2 regions of the Polaromonas sp. CG_23.6 genome follow, and region 1 is predicted to be linked to the other one. Evidence: predicted binding sites of a transcription regulator. Region 1 holds the regulator's gene; the other holds the start of a gene.
The links. Region 1 encodes NrdR, which represses ribonucleotide reductase genes. Its sites were predicted from a motif close to CACNANATNTNGTG; they were not measured.

Region 2: H4V98_RS18120 (ribonucleoside-diphosphate reductase subunit alpha) is a predicted target of NrdR. The motif match lies at 3,587-3,600, and genes of this name have one in related genera.

What each region holds. Positions count from the first base shown of each region.
Region 1 is NZ_JARXUY010000001.1:3,149,689-3,157,058, reverse strand. Features, by position in the region: gene H4V98_RS14960 (PilC/PilY family type IV pilus protein) at 1-1,707, opposite strand, end outside; gene H4V98_RS14955 (PilX N-terminal domain-containing pilus assembly protein) at 1,729-2,505, opposite strand; gene H4V98_RS14950 (PilW family protein) at 2,480-3,556, opposite strand; gene pilV (type IV pilus modification protein PilV) at 3,553-4,143, opposite strand; gene H4V98_RS14940 (GspH/FimT family pseudopilin) at 4,163-4,717, opposite strand; gene nrdR (transcriptional regulator NrdR) at 4,805-5,254, opposite strand; gene glyA (serine hydroxymethyltransferase) at 5,382-6,626, opposite strand; ZMP/ZTP riboswitch at 6,686-6,817, opposite strand; gene H4V98_RS14925 (lytic transglycosylase domain-containing protein) at 6,856-7,370, opposite strand, start outside.
Region 2 is NZ_JARXUY010000001.1:3,824,200-3,831,569, forward strand. Features, by position in the region: gene H4V98_RS18105 (ATP-binding protein) at 1-1,267, shown strand, start outside; gene H4V98_RS18110 (sigma-54 dependent transcriptional regulator) at 1,274-2,716, shown strand; gene ampD (1,6-anhydro-N-acetylmuramyl-L-alanine amidase AmpD) at 2,703-3,302, shown strand; gene H4V98_RS18120 (ribonucleoside-diphosphate reductase subunit alpha) at 3,744-6,653, shown strand; gene H4V98_RS18125 (ribonucleotide-diphosphate reductase subunit beta) at 6,808-7,370, shown strand, end outside.

The DNA.
Region 1 (7,370 bases):
GTTCGGATTATTTCCGGTCACTGCATCAGTTCTGAATCCACCATATTTGGTGGCAAGCCAGTACTGACTTTTTTTTCCTGGTGCAGAAGGTGACTCGAGAACATCAACCCAGTAAGTGCTGATGGTTTGTTTTCCAACCAAATCAGACCGAATATCATTGGTATTGGCCCAGTGCGCCAGTCCTGCTATATACGGCGTGTTGCCGCCGCTTACACCGCTTCCAGAGCCGACGCCAAAAGCCCCATTGTCCGCCATGCCCTCCAGATTGCGTGTGATATCCCAAAGGCTTTGGACATTCAGGTTGTCCGGATCAGTGGGCATGTCTGCACTGCATCGTGTATTGGTCGAGCCAGGGAGATTGCCGTCACAATGGGTATTGATGTCACCAATGCCGAGAATGAAATTCTTCTGGCATGAATTGATGATGGGATCACGCGTCCCCCCTCGTAAAAGGTTACTGCCGGTAATCACGGGGAAATTATCGGTTATGGCTGCGGTCAGGGGACTTGAATAAGAAGGAGGAGGTGCCCTGCCACGAAGATAAAGCTGAGCCGCGTAGAAAAGCTCGCTCACGTTGTCATAAGTTTCATAACTGCCGGAGTATCCAAATTTGTTCAGGTAGTTGATCAAGCCGGATTTTGTGTCGGTTTTGCCAATCAACGCATCCGTAGTTGAGGCGTCTGCTGCATCCGGGTTTTCATAAATGATGCCGGAAGTCGAATCCCATTCAGGAACCGGATTTGCTGCTATGCCACCGCCAGCTATGGCGGCGTTGGGACCGACGCTTTTCATCGCAGAGCGCAACACAGCACCATCACGGTAATCATTCACATTGAGATACCCCAGCGCAGCAAATCGCATATTTCTGCTGTACTCCTGAATCAATCCTTCTGGCTTGGCCACTCCAGAATACTGGCTTTTACAGTTTGCTTCTTTACTCACATCCGGGATGGTTGCCCCAACCGGAACTGCTACGCAAGCTTCGACTCGTATGTTGAAGCAGGTGCTTGTGGCTGGCAGTGATGGCGTAGCCACTGCACAGCTTGCCTGCTGATTTGCCGCTGATAAGTTGATGAAATTGTTGCTGTCCGACACTACAAATTTTGAACCGTAGCCAAAAGAACGAACAATTTTATTTACGCCTGTCAGGGGCATTCCCTGAGTGGTAACAATCAAATTTTTCAATGGGTTGTTGTTGAGGCCGCCCTGCTGGCTGCCGAATGACCGGATCAGTACCGTGCGGCCTGTCGTATCTCCGTTGTCCGGGTTGGGACTGCGTTTGGCCATTGTGGAAAAATTGTCACGGGTGCCTCCCGTCATGACAGACCTGAACTGATCCAGATTGGTCATGGTGAGCCAGTTCAGCAGGTTGCCACTCCACTCGCTGGAGCTTGGGCATGCGCCGGTGTTGATGATTTGCTTACTGACAGGTTTGAAGACTTCGTTGACCGTGTCGTAAACATAGCATTTGCGGTTGTCGAAATAGCCGTAGTAGCGTGTGGCGAATGTATATCCGGTGGAGGTATATGAAACCTGGTTACCTGTTGGAAATTCCACCGACAAGGCCAGCACCACATTGCCAGGAATGGAGATGCCTTCTGGCGGCCTCTGGCTTGGCGTAAAAGCAGATGTCAGGGAAGAAAATGCCAGAGCGGCCATCAGCAAAGCAGTTCTGAAACTATATTTTTTTTGAATAACCGAATTCATTGTGGTTTCCTTGCCCGAGGACTAAAGAGGAGAAAAAACCGATTGAAGCGTGACGGATGTAATGACACTGCCGCTTCCCAAAATTCGACCGAATCCCACTGCCGTTATCCTGAAGAATATTTTGGCGGACGTGTTTCTGATATTCAGATCGACGGGGGTGAACACTTCAATTATGTAGCGCGGGGGCCGCGATCCTTGCGTGTTGGCGGGCGCAAATGACGTCAGCGGCGCATTGGTAAATGTGCCGTACTCGATGGTGGGTACCGCTTGCGTGAGGGTTCCACTGCAAGGATAAGACGCTGTATTGGGACCCCAGTCTGCGCCACTCCAGAGCGGCCTGACTAAGCCACAGGTACTGCCGGTTACGTCTACGGCATAGACGCCCCGGTTTTCGGGGGTAAGGCTCAAGCCTCCGTCCCGAAGCGCTATGGGGGTGACAGGGTCCGTGAGAGCCTCGTTTCGTGCGGACCAGAAGGTGGCTGCTTCTGTCGCATTCAATGGACGGGAGCCGGCCGGCCGCAACAATGTGCACAGGCCGGGTGCGCAGTACTGTCCATCAAAGCGCACGCCCAGTATGTCGCGCTCTGCATCGCGCAAGGCAAGCTCTGCGTTTTCCCGGGCGAGCGAAAGGTCGCGATTATTCGCTGCAGATCGCTCTTCAAAAAGTGATCCGCGAACGGCCATGACGCCTAACAGTGACAGCACCATCAGAAAAATGACGGCCGTCACCAACACAAATCCTTGCTGCTGCACAGGGATGCGGGTGAAACAATCAGTTGGGCGAGGAGTAAATGGCATTTCTGAGCGTGGTTACTGAGGTGAATCGTTTCCAAAGCCGGTTGTCTCCCGCATTTCTGGCCACGTCCGCAAGAAAATTGCCGTTGTTGTCGCGTCGGCAGGTTGGCCGGAAGGGCTGTAGCGCTGCAGTACCTGAAGCCGCCGAACCGCTGGTTGTCGCTGTAGCGGACACCATGCAAACCTCCACCGCCGAGACATTGGCCCAACCCAGCGCGGAGGCTGCTACCGTGGCTGCGTTGACATACTGCGACTGGGCTCCCCCGGCCGCTGGCACTGTATTGCCTAGAGCCGCTGCAACCCCTGGCTGGGCTGTTTGATAGCGCAGTACAAATTCCTCAACACCTCGCGCCAAGGGTTGCGGAATGTTGTTCCCGGAGCCCGCGCAGTACAACTCGTTGATAGTGTCGGTACTGGTCTGTACAAAGTACCTGTTGATGATGATTTTTGCACCTGCAGGCGCGATGCCCTGTTGGTTGCAGTCGCGTCCTTCACCTGTGGCAGCATTAGGTGACAGCAGGCTTTTGATGGGATTAGCGGTTGCACTGGGAGCCGCCTGAAATGCTATCTGCAGGGATTGCTGTGTGGCATTGGCGGCGCCGCATGCCGGCGCTGCTGTTCCTGCAATCATGATGGCATTGGGTGTGCCGGTCATTGCGCCATCGCAGCCAAAGACCGGCAACAGGCCTGGGAAAAACTGTGTCAGCGGCGCTTCGAGGGCTGCGGCTTCTGGTACGCGCTGGTAAAGGTTCGACAACTTGGCATTCCCTGGATTGAACAGGGACGCAGCCTGGGGTTGACCGGAAATATCGAAGTCGAAAATGTCGACATAGCCTGCCAAGGAAAGGTCATGCTGCAGCAGCCGCTGGACGATAGAAGCAGGTTCATTGAGTTCTGACTGATTTTCCCGTTGCCTCGCAAGATTGGTACTGTTGAGATAGGCTGTGCCGATAGCAATCAGAATGACCAGTGCTATCGTGAGTGCAACCAGTACCTCGATTAGCGTCATCCCGTTTTGGCGTTGATCAAGCTTGCGGGTTTTTTCGTTTGTCATGGAGTTACCAGCACGGTAAGGCATCGAACACCTCCTACCCGAGGTGCAGGGCAGCCTTGATCGACCGGTACTGGATCGGGATTGGCCGCCGTGCCGACTTCGTTCTGCTGCTTTTCCTGCCACATGACGATCACCTGCCGCGCGGTTCGATCGGTTTCCCCGCCAGCACCTGTGAGTGGGAAAATAGCACCTCGACCGTCAGGCAACGCTTGAAGTGACAAGCGCCAGTCACGCATGTCCTTGACGGCTGACTGTGCTGATGTGCAAGCTGTCGTCAAACCGCAGACAGGGTCAGCAGGTAAGGCAGCCAGTGTTGCAGCTGCATAAGCCTGGGGGGCAAGATAGGTGCTGGTCGGATTGGGTGGAGTAGCGTCGATGACCGCATTGCTGTTTGCCTTGATTTTTTCGGTGATGAATTGAGCCTGCATCACGGCCTGGTTGCGCATCTGTGCGGTTTGCTGATAGCGGGTGGCAGCCAATTGAAGACCAGCCGCACCAAGCAAGCCTATCGCGACGACGAGCATGGTCACCAAAATTTCGATCAGGGTGGCCCCTTGCTGGTTTTTTATGGATGTATTCAGCGTCATTTTGAATACCGTCGTCCGCTTATGCGCCACAGGTTGTGGTTAAATTTAAAAACTGGTCATTGTTGTAGACCCTGAGCCGGCCCGTCCTAGCAATGCATATATATTTGGATAGCGAACTGTCGACAGCTGGAAAGTCTCTCACCATCAAATGAGCTCCTGCAAAGTTGCCAACAGGCAACCCATTGGGCAAAAAGGTAATGGAGCGGGCTGCGTTGATATTTGGGGTAAGGGTCGCTCGGTTCACAGGCAGCGTGTCTTGCAATATGTTGCCACCAACTGCCGTTACGACGATCCAGCCCATCTCATAACCTGAGGCGGTGCAAATAGCCCCATCGCTGCTCGCACAAATAGTTATAGCTAGATTTTGCCGAACGGCCTCGTTGCGCGCGAAATAAAACGACTGAGTCCAATCGTTTACCGAAACCCGAATTCGGTTGCTCACGACCATTGCGTTCCATGATGGTGTGGCCAATGCAGCAATGATTGCCACCATCGTCATCACCACCATAAGTTCGATCAGGGTAAAACCAGAATGGACAGATTTAGTGTGGTGATTTAGGGGCCAGCATTTCATTCTTTCAATATAAAACAAAATTTACATTGCACTGTCGGCATACCGCTGAAAGGTTATTTTCAATAGCTGAGCGGTAACGGGAAAGGGTTACCGCCCTACCTCATCCACCATCGCTTTGAACTCGTCAATATCCTCAAAACTCCGGTACACGCTGGCAAAGCGGATATAGGCAATCTTGTCGAGTTTCTTGAGTTGCTGCATCACCAGTTCGCCCAAGTGGGCCGACGCCACCTCGCGCAGGCCCAGGTTCAGCAGCTTTTCCTCGATCTGTTCGACGGCTGCATCCACTTGCGCGGTGCCGACCGGACGCTTGCGCAGCGCCAGGGTCATGGAGCCAAGAATCTTGCTGCGCTGGTAATCGGTGCGGCGGCCGTCTTTCTTGACGATGGACGGAAAGCTGACGTCGGCGCGCTCATAGGTGGTGAAACGCTTTTCGCAGGCCGCGCACTGGCGGCGGCGGCGAATAAAGTCGGCGTCTTCTGAAATCCGGGTTTCGACGACCTGGGTTTCAAGGTGGCCGCAGAAAGGGCATTTCATTTGTTTAACCCCGATTTATTTGATTAAACTGCCCTTTGGCCTAATGCCAGCGGAGGGCTATAGCTACTGAAAACGTAGCAGTCGTGGATCCCGGCACAGGGCCGAGATGACAGACTCGATAAATCGATCAGCCGTAAACCGGAAACCGGCTTGTCAATGCATGGACCTTGGCGCGAACCGCTTCAATATTGGCCGCATCGCGCGGATTGTCCAGCACGTCAGCGATCAGATTGGCCGTCATGCGCGCTTCCTCATCCTTGAAGCCGCGTGTGGTCATGGCCGGGGTGCCGATGCGCACTCCGCTGGTGACCATCGGCTTTTCCGGGTCGTTTGGAATGGCGTTCTTGTTGATGGTCATGTGGGCGCTGCCCAGCACGGCTTCGGCTTCCTTGCCGGTGATGCCCTTGGCGCGCAAATCCACCAGCATGACGTGGCTTTCGGTCCGGCCACTAACGATGCGCAGGCCGCGCTCGGTCAACGTTTCGGCAACGATCTGGGCGTTCTTCAGGACTTGCTGCTGGTAGGTCTTGAACTCGGGCGTCAGCGCTTCCTTGAAAGCGATGGCTTTGGCTGCAATCACGTGCATCAGCGGGCCGCCCTGCAGGCCAGGGAAGATGGCGCTGTTAATTGCTTTTTCGTGCTGGGCCTTCATCAGGATGATGCCGCCGCGTGGGCCGCGCAGGCTCTTGTGGGTGGTCGAGGTCACGACGTCTGCATACGGCACGGGGTTCGGATAGATGCCAGCGGCAATCAAGCCGGCGTAATGCGCCATGTCCACCAGGAAAATCGCGCCGACGTCCTTGGCGACTTTGGCGAAGCGCTCGAAGTCAATGCGCAGGCTGTAGGCAGATGCGCCTGCAATGATGAGCTTGGGCTTGCTTTCGTGGGCCTTACGCTCCATCGCGTCATAGTCGATTTCTTCCTTGTCGTTCAGGCCGTAGGACACGACGTTGAACCACTTGCCGCTCATGTTCAATGACATGCCATGCGTCAGGTGACCGCCTTCGGCCAGGCTCATGCCCATGATGGTGTCGCCGGGCTTGAGGAAGGCAAGGAAGACGGCTTCGTTGGCAGAAGCGCCGCAATGCGGTTGCACGTTGGCGGCATCGGCACCAAAAATCTGCTTGACGCGGTCAATGGCGAGTTGCTCGGCCACATCGACGTGTTCGCAGCCGCCGTAGTAGCGGCGGCCGGGGTAGCCTTCGGCGTATTTATTGGTCAGTTGCGAGCCTTGCGCGGCCATGACGGCAGGCGAGGCGTAATTTTCACTGGCGATCAGTTCGATGTGATGCTCTTGGCGGGCGTTTTCAGCCTCGATGGCAGCAAAAATTTCAGGATCGGTCTGTTCGATGAGAATATTGCGGTGGTACATGGCAGTCCTTCAAGACTTTGGTTCCTTGTCCTTTGGCTTTGATGCAAAGCAAAGGAAGCAAGGGCTGCCCAGGCGAACGGCTAAACGCTTTTTGGCCCAATGGCCGCAAACGGTGCGCTTCCCCGTGGTGTCCCACGTCCGCATCAATGGTTGTAAAACCTGGATGCCTATCGCCAGTCGCGCACCGCGCTAGTGTAGCGTAGCGTGTCCGGCCGACACGTTAAGGGCTTTACGATTCGTCCAATTGCACCATGTCCTGTGCGGGTTTGCGCTCAGCAGGAAAGGACACAGACGTGGTTTGCGCAGGGGCTGGTGTTGCCACAAAACGCGGTGCAGTCGTTGGTGGGCGCTGGCCGCCCACCACAGCCAGCAGTCGGGCACGTTCGGCCATGACCTTGTTGGCATAGCCGCCATCGCTTTCAAGGTTGGCAGCGCCAACATAGTATTTCAGTCCTCCTTCGATGGAACCAGCGCGCGTGATGCACTCCTGCAGCACCTTGACACCAACACGCAGGTTGGCCACCGGATCAAAGGCGGCGAGCCGGCCGCCGATCTTGGCATATTTGTCATGGTGAATCTGCGTCATTACCTGCATCAGGCCCTGGGCGCCGACCGGGCTTTGTGCAAATGGGTTAAAGCCCGATTCAATCGCCATGATCGCCAGGATCAAGGTCGGATCAAGCTTGACCTTGTGGCCAATATCGAAAGCTTCAGCCACCAATGTTCCGACGGGTTCCTGCGCCA
Region 2 (7,370 bases), 670 kb from region 1:
GGCCGACGCCGCATGGCGTTCTGTGCCAAGCGGTGGTGAAGTCAATGCCGCGCTTTTGCAGGCAGCCTTGAGCGGCTCCGGATTTTTTCTTGTGGCACTGCTTGCCAACCAGCTGGCCATGCGGCTGGCGCGGGAAGAAAAACTGACCAGGGAAAGCCAGTCGGCTGCCCGCATGCAGATACAGGTCAATGAACTGGTGGTTGCCACACTCGCAGAAGGTGTCCTTGTCATGGATGGCAACGGCTTCGTACGCTCCGCCAACCCTGCGGCACGACGATTGCTGGCAGCACAGGAAACCTCTTACCCAGCGCCATTCAGACTGGCAGCTCACACAGCCTGGCAACCCCTGGTCGAGCTGATGCAGCATACTTTTGCGCAACATTCGGTGCAAGAAAGCAACATCAATCTCGTCCATTCAGGCCTGAGCACCCGACGGCTGCAGGTTCGTTCGCGCTTGACTGATTCAAGGGACGGTTCACATGAAAGCCTGTGCGTGATGTTTCTGGAAGACCTGCGCGAAATGGAGGCACGCGTTCGTATCGAGAAGCTGGCCGCCATGGGGCGCATGTCTACGGCGGTGGCGCATGAAATTCGCAATCCGCTGGCCGCCATCACACAGGCCAATGCACTGCTTGAAGAAGACCTGCAAGCGGCCGATCAGCGCCAGCTCACCGACATCGTTGGTCAAAATGCCAAGCGTCTGGCAAAAATCGTTGATGAAATACTGGATATCTCGCGTGCGCAGCAGGAAATTCCGGCACCGCAAACCACCAGTCTGCGGCTTGATGAAGCGGTAATGCGCATTGCGAATGACTGGGTCCGGCAAAATGCGGTTAACGGACAATTGCGTATCTGCACTGACTGCGAAAATACGGAAGTCGGGTTTGACGACGACCATTTGCGACGCCTGATGCTCAACCTGCTCGATAACGCACTGCGCTACACCAGTGGCGCAACCCAGGGGCTTGAAGTCAGCACACAGCTGGTGGCACCAGGCCAAGCCAGGCTTGCGTTCTGGAGCGATGGACAGACGCTGGAGGAAAGCGTCCAGGCGCATCTGTTCGAGCCTTTTTTCTCGTCCGAAAGCCGCTCCACCGGGCTGGGCCTGTATATTTGCCGCGAACTGTGCGAACGCTATGGCGCCCAGATTGGTTACCAACGGGTGCTGCGGGAGCATGTCCAGGGCAATGAGTTTTTTGTCATGTTCCGGCCTGATTTAGAGCGCCGGCGTACCGAGCTGTCGAGCATGGCTTCTGTCCTTGTCTAAAAAATCATGAATTCGCAAGCACCCTCACCCTCACCCGCCCGCATCCTGATCATTGATGACGAGCCCGACTTGCGCACACTGTACGAGCTGACGCTGCTTCGGCAGGGCTACCACGTAGAAGCCGCCGGCACGCTTCAACAGGCTCGTGAACATCTAGAAGGCGCCCGGTTTGATGCGGTGATCACAGACATGCGCCTGCCTGACGGGCTGGGGCTTGAACTGCTGCGCGAACTGGCCCAACAGCAACGCGCAGAACGCTGCGTGGTCATCACGGCGCACGGTTCGGCTAAAAATGCAGTAGAGGCACTGAAGGCCGGTGCTTTCGACTATCTCACCAAACCGGTGGATCTCAAGCAGTTCCGCAGTGTGGTGGCATCAGCCGTGCAGGAAACCCGAAACATCAACCCGGCACTGGCCAAGACCGATAGCCGCAGTGCGATGGCCGGCGCTGCGCCCCCAGCGCCTGGAAAACCGGCTGACCCGGCGGCCATCCTGCAAAAGCTGGTTGGCGAATCGCCCGTGATGCAAGCCGTGAAATCGCGTATTGTGAAGGTCGCCGGCAGTATGGCGCCAGTGCTGATCCGTGGCGAATCCGGCACAGGCAAGGAACTGGTGGCGCGTGCCGTGCATGGTTGCAGTCACCGCGCAGCCCACCCTTTTGTGGCTGTCAATTGCGGTGCGATTCCCGAAAACCTGCTCGAAGCCGAGTTCTTTGGCGCACGCAAGGGTGCCTATACCGGTTCGTCGCAGGACCGGCTGGGCTACTTTCAGGCAGCCAAGGGCGGAACGCTGTTTCTCGACGAAATTGGCGACCTGCCGCTGGCCATGCAGTCCAAGCTGCTCAGAGCAATCCAGGAGCGCACCGTGCGACCGCTGGGCTCGCCGCAAGAGGACATGGTCGATGTGCGCATCGTCAGCGCCACCCACAAGGACCTGGCATCAGGGGTCGAAGTTGGCAGTTTTCGTCAAGACCTGTATTACCGGCTCAATGTGATCGAGATCATGGTGCCGCCGCTGCGCGAACGACTGGAGGATCTGCCAGCGCTTTGCAACGCCCTGCTGGCCAGAATCTGCCAGGAGTCAAGCCTGGACATGCCCCAGCTGAATCCTGCCATGCTCACCCATCTGCGTTCGCTGCCACTCAATGGCAATGTCCGTGAACTGGAAAATATTTTGCACCGGGCTGTTGCCTTGGGTGAAGACAATCTGACGCAGCTTGACACGCCACCCGAGCAGTCGGTTGTCGTTCCGGAAAATCTCCAGAACTTTCTGGACCAGCAGGAACGAAGCATCCTGGTCAAGGTATTGCAGGAAACCGGCTTCAACCGCACGGCGGCTGCCATCCGGCTGGGCCTGAGTCTGCGCCAGATCCGCTACCGCATTGCCCGCCTGGGAATCATCACGCCAGGCCACGACGATACGACTGAAGCCCTCGATGACCTTGCCTGAAGCAAGCCTGTTGCCGGACACCAGCTTGTGGCAGCACGGCTGGTATCGGCACGCGAGGGTGATGGCGTCGCCGAACGTCAATCAGCGTCCTGCTGGAGGGTCAATTGATTTGGTCGTGATTCACTCGATCAGCCTGCCGCCGGGGGAATTCGGCAACGGCAATGTGCAGCGCCTGTTCACCAACCAGCTCGACTGGGACGCGCATCCCTACTTCCAGGGCATCCGGGGACTTGAGGTCTCGGCGCACTTTTTCATCAGCCGCACTGGCGCACTTTGGCAATTTGTCAGCTGTGACGACCGCGCCTGGCATGCCGGCCACTCCGCTTACCGGGGACGAAACCAATGCAATGACGACTCCGTTGGCATTGAGCTCGAAGGACTGGAAGGAGGCACTTTTGAAGCGCCTCAATACGAAACACTTGCCAGCCTGTGCGCAGCGCTTCTTCAAGCCTACCCGGTGGCGTATATCGCCGGACATGAGCATGTTGCGCCGGGGCGAAAATTTGATCCTGGGTCCGGCTTTGACTGGCGCTTGCTACAAGATTCCCTGGCATTGCCCAATCGGTATTTCCCCCAGATTGCTTGAGGATATTTTCCTTTTAGCGATTCTGTGTCCTTGCGCGTGTCCGATGCGACTCTTTTGCAGGCCCTGCCTGCTGAGGCTTTGCAAGCGTCTACAACCCAAAACCGGCGCAAAGCCGCGCCAGTGCTTGCCCTGCTGTCGAAAAGCCTGATTTCATCAGGCCTGCACACTGTTTTACGAAAAACAAACGCAATGGGAATCTGTCAAGAAACAATAAAAAAGCCAGGTTGGATATCGACAACACCCAGCAGCGATACACTACCTGTAGTGGTTGCAGCGGCTTCAGACACTAGGTATAGTGCCTAACCATCCATTGGCCCATTTTGGCCTTGACACGGAATTGAAGAAAAAATCAGTCCTTTCAAACACTGATTTTCGACAAGCTTCTTCTTCTTTACTGATCCCGCACATCACTTGCTCACCACAACAAATTCAGAGGAAATCATGCAAACAGCACCCTACGCCGTGCCTAGTTCATCCAGCGATCCCGTCGGCAGCTCTGCTCGGAATACCGAGTTGCCCATTGGCGGAGCACTTGCCAACTACCAGATCATTCGCCGCAACGGCTCGGTCGTGGCATTTGAGCCGCACAAGATCGCCGTGGCCATGATGAAGGCTTTTCTGGCGGTCCATGGCACGCAAGGCGCGGCATCGGCCAGCGTGCGTGAAACGGTCGATACCCTGACCCAGGCCGTGGTTCGCGCCCTGATGCGCTCGCGCCCCAGCGGCGGCACGTTCCACATCGAGGATGTGCAGGATCAGGCAGAACTCGGCCTGATGCGTGGTGGTCACCACGAAATCGCCCGCGCCTATGTGCTGTACCGCGAAAAGCACAATCAGGAACGCGCCAAACAACTGCAAAACCAGGCGCCCGCAGCGCCGCTGCTGCATGTCACAGATGGCGGGAAAAGGGTGGCACTGGACATTCGCAACCTGCAAGCACTGATTGAAGCCTCGTGCGCCAACTTGGGTAGCGACGTCAAGCCTGACCCGATTGTTTCGGAAACCATGCGCAACCTGTACGACGGCGTGCCCATTGAAGAGGTTTACAAAGCGTCCATCCTGGCTGCCCGCACGCTGATCGAAAAAGACCCGGACTACACCTATGCCACCGCGCGCCTGCTGCTGCACACCATCCGCAAGGAGGTCCTGGGCGAGGAAATCAGCCATGAAGCCATGGCAAGCCGATACGTCACCTATTTCCCGGAATTTATCGCCAAGGGCGTGAAGAACGAGTTGCTCGACGAAAAGCTCCAGCAGTTCGACCTGGCCCGCCTGGGGGCAGCGCTCAAGCCCGAACGCGACCTGCAGTTTGACTACCTTGGCCTGCAAACACTTTTTGACCGCTACTTTCTGCATGTTCGCAAGCAGCGAATCGAGTTGCCGCAAGCATTCTTCATGCGCGTGGCCATGGGCTTGTCACTCAATGAGCAAAACCGCGAAGAGCGCGCCATCGAGTTCTACGAAATACTGTCGTCGTTCGACTTCATGTCGAGCACACCGACGTTGTTCAACGCCGGAACGCTGCGCTCGCAGCTGTCGTCGTGCTACCTGACCACCGTGGCCGACGACCTGGGCGGCATCTACGACGCCATCAAGGAAAACGCGCTGCTGTCCAAGTTTGCCGGCGGCCTGGGCAACGACTGGACGCCCGTGCGCGCCATGGGCGCCCACATCAAGGGCACCAACGGCGAATCGCAAGGCGTTGTGCCCTTCCTGAAAGTGGTCAATGACACCGCCGTGGCAGTCAACCAGGGCGGCAAGCGTAAAGGTGCGGTCTGCGCCTACCTGGAAACCTGGCACCTGGACATCGAGGAATTCCTGGAACTGCGCAAGAACACCGGCGACGATCGCCGCCGCACGCACGACATGAACACGTCCAACTGGATTCCCGACCTGTTCATGCGCCGCGTGATGGAAAAAGGCAGCTGGACGCTGTTTTCGCCCTCCGACACGCCTGACCTGCACGACAAGTACGGTCAGGAATTTGAAAAGGCCTACGTTGCCTACGAAGCACGCGCCGAGCGCGGCGAACTCAAGCCGTCGCGCAAGCTGCAGGCCACTGACATGTGGCGCAAGATGCTGTCGATGCTGTTTGAAACCGGTCATCCGTGGATCACCTTCAAGGACGCCTGCAACATCCGCTCGCCCCAGCAGCATGCCGGTGTCGTGCATTCGTCCAATTTGTGCACCGAAATCACGCTCAATACCAGCGAAACAGAAACCGCTGTCTGCAACCTAGGCTCGATCAACCTGGTCCAGCACCTGAAAGACGGCGCACTCGACCATGACAAGCTGAAAAAAACCATCACCACGGCCATGCGCATGCTGGACAACGTGATTGACATCAACTACTACGCCGTTGAAAAGGCCCGCCATTCCAATCTGCAGCATCGCCCGGTCGGTCTGGGGCTGATGGGTTTCCAGGACTGCCTGTATGAGCTGCGCGTGCCCTACGCGTCGCAGGCTGCCGTTGAGTTTGCCGACACGTCGATGGAAGCGATCTGCTACCACGCCTACTGGGCCTCGACCGAACTGGCCAGGGAACGCGGCCAGTACGCGAGCTACAAGGGTTCGCTGTGGGACAAGGGCATCCTGCCGCTCGACACGCTCGACATGCTGGCAAATGAACGCGGCGGCTATGTCGAAGTGGACCGCTCCTCCACGCTCGACTGGGACGCGCTGCGCCAGAAGATCGCAAAAGACGGTATGCGCAACTCGAACTGCGTGGCGATTGCCCCCACCGCGACGATTTCCAACATCATTGGTGTCGATGCCTGCATCGAACCCTGCTTTGGCAACCTGTCGGTCAAGTCCAATCTATCGGGTGAATTTACCGTCATCAACAACTACTTGGTGCGTGATCTGAAAAAGCTCGGTCTATGGGACGATGTGATGGTGGTGGACCTGAAGCATTTCGATGGTTCGTTGCGTCCGATCGACCGCGTGCCCCAGGACATCAAGTCTTTGTACGCCACGGCATTTGAAATTGAAACGTCGTGGCTGGTGGAAGCCGGATCGCGCCGCCAGAAATGGATTGACCAGGCGCAGTCGCTCAACATCTACATGGCGGGTGCATCGGGCAAGAAGCTGGATGAAACCTACAAGCTGGCATGGGTTCGAGGCCTGAAAACAACCTATTACCTGCGTACCCAAAGTGCCACGCATGTCGAAAAATCAACTGTTACCGCTGGCAAAATGAATTCGGTGTCCTCGGGTTCACAGTCCAAGGCGGCAAGCATGAGCGCTATTGACAAGGCAGCCGCAGCAGCGCAAGCCCAGTTGAGCGCGTCGCCTGCAACCGACATCAAGTTTTGCGCGATTGATGATCCAGGCTGCGAAGCCTGTCAATAAAAAAGCTGCGGTTTGCTGACCGGAATTTTTCGTTCTTTTTTTGAATAAGACGCAAAAAGCCGCTGCAATTGCGCAACAAAACCTGCAGCGGTTTGAATGAACACTTTTCATTTTTCACCGCTGCTTTCATAATCTTCAAGTATTGGAATTTCCTATGTTGACCTGGGACGAAGAAGTCAAACCATCTTTGCAGATTCCCCACCCGAGCGACTTGCCAGCCGGCCGCTCAGCGGAGGTCCCGCTCCCTTCTTTCGCTCCTTCAACCCAGCCAGCGGTTGAAGTGCCTGCGCCTGCCGCAAAAGCCAAGCGCGTCAATGCTTCGGACAAGCGCATCATCAATGGTCAGACCGACGTTAACCAACTGGTGCCGTTCAAATACAAATGGGCTTGGGAAAAATACCTGTCGTCATGTGCAAACCACTGGATGCCCCAGGAGGTCAACATGACCCGCGACATCGCACTGTGGAAAGACCCGAACGGCTTGACCGATGACGAGCGTCGTCTCGTCATGCGCAACCTCGGATTTTTCGTCACGGCCGATTCGCTTGCGGCCAACAATATCGTTCTGGGCACATACCGTCACATCACCGCGCCCGAATGCCGCCAGTTTTTGCTGCGCCAGGCCTTCGAAGAAGCCATCCATACCCATGCCTACCAATACATCACAGAGTCGCTGGGTTTGGACGAAGCCGAGATATTCAACGCCTACAACGAAGT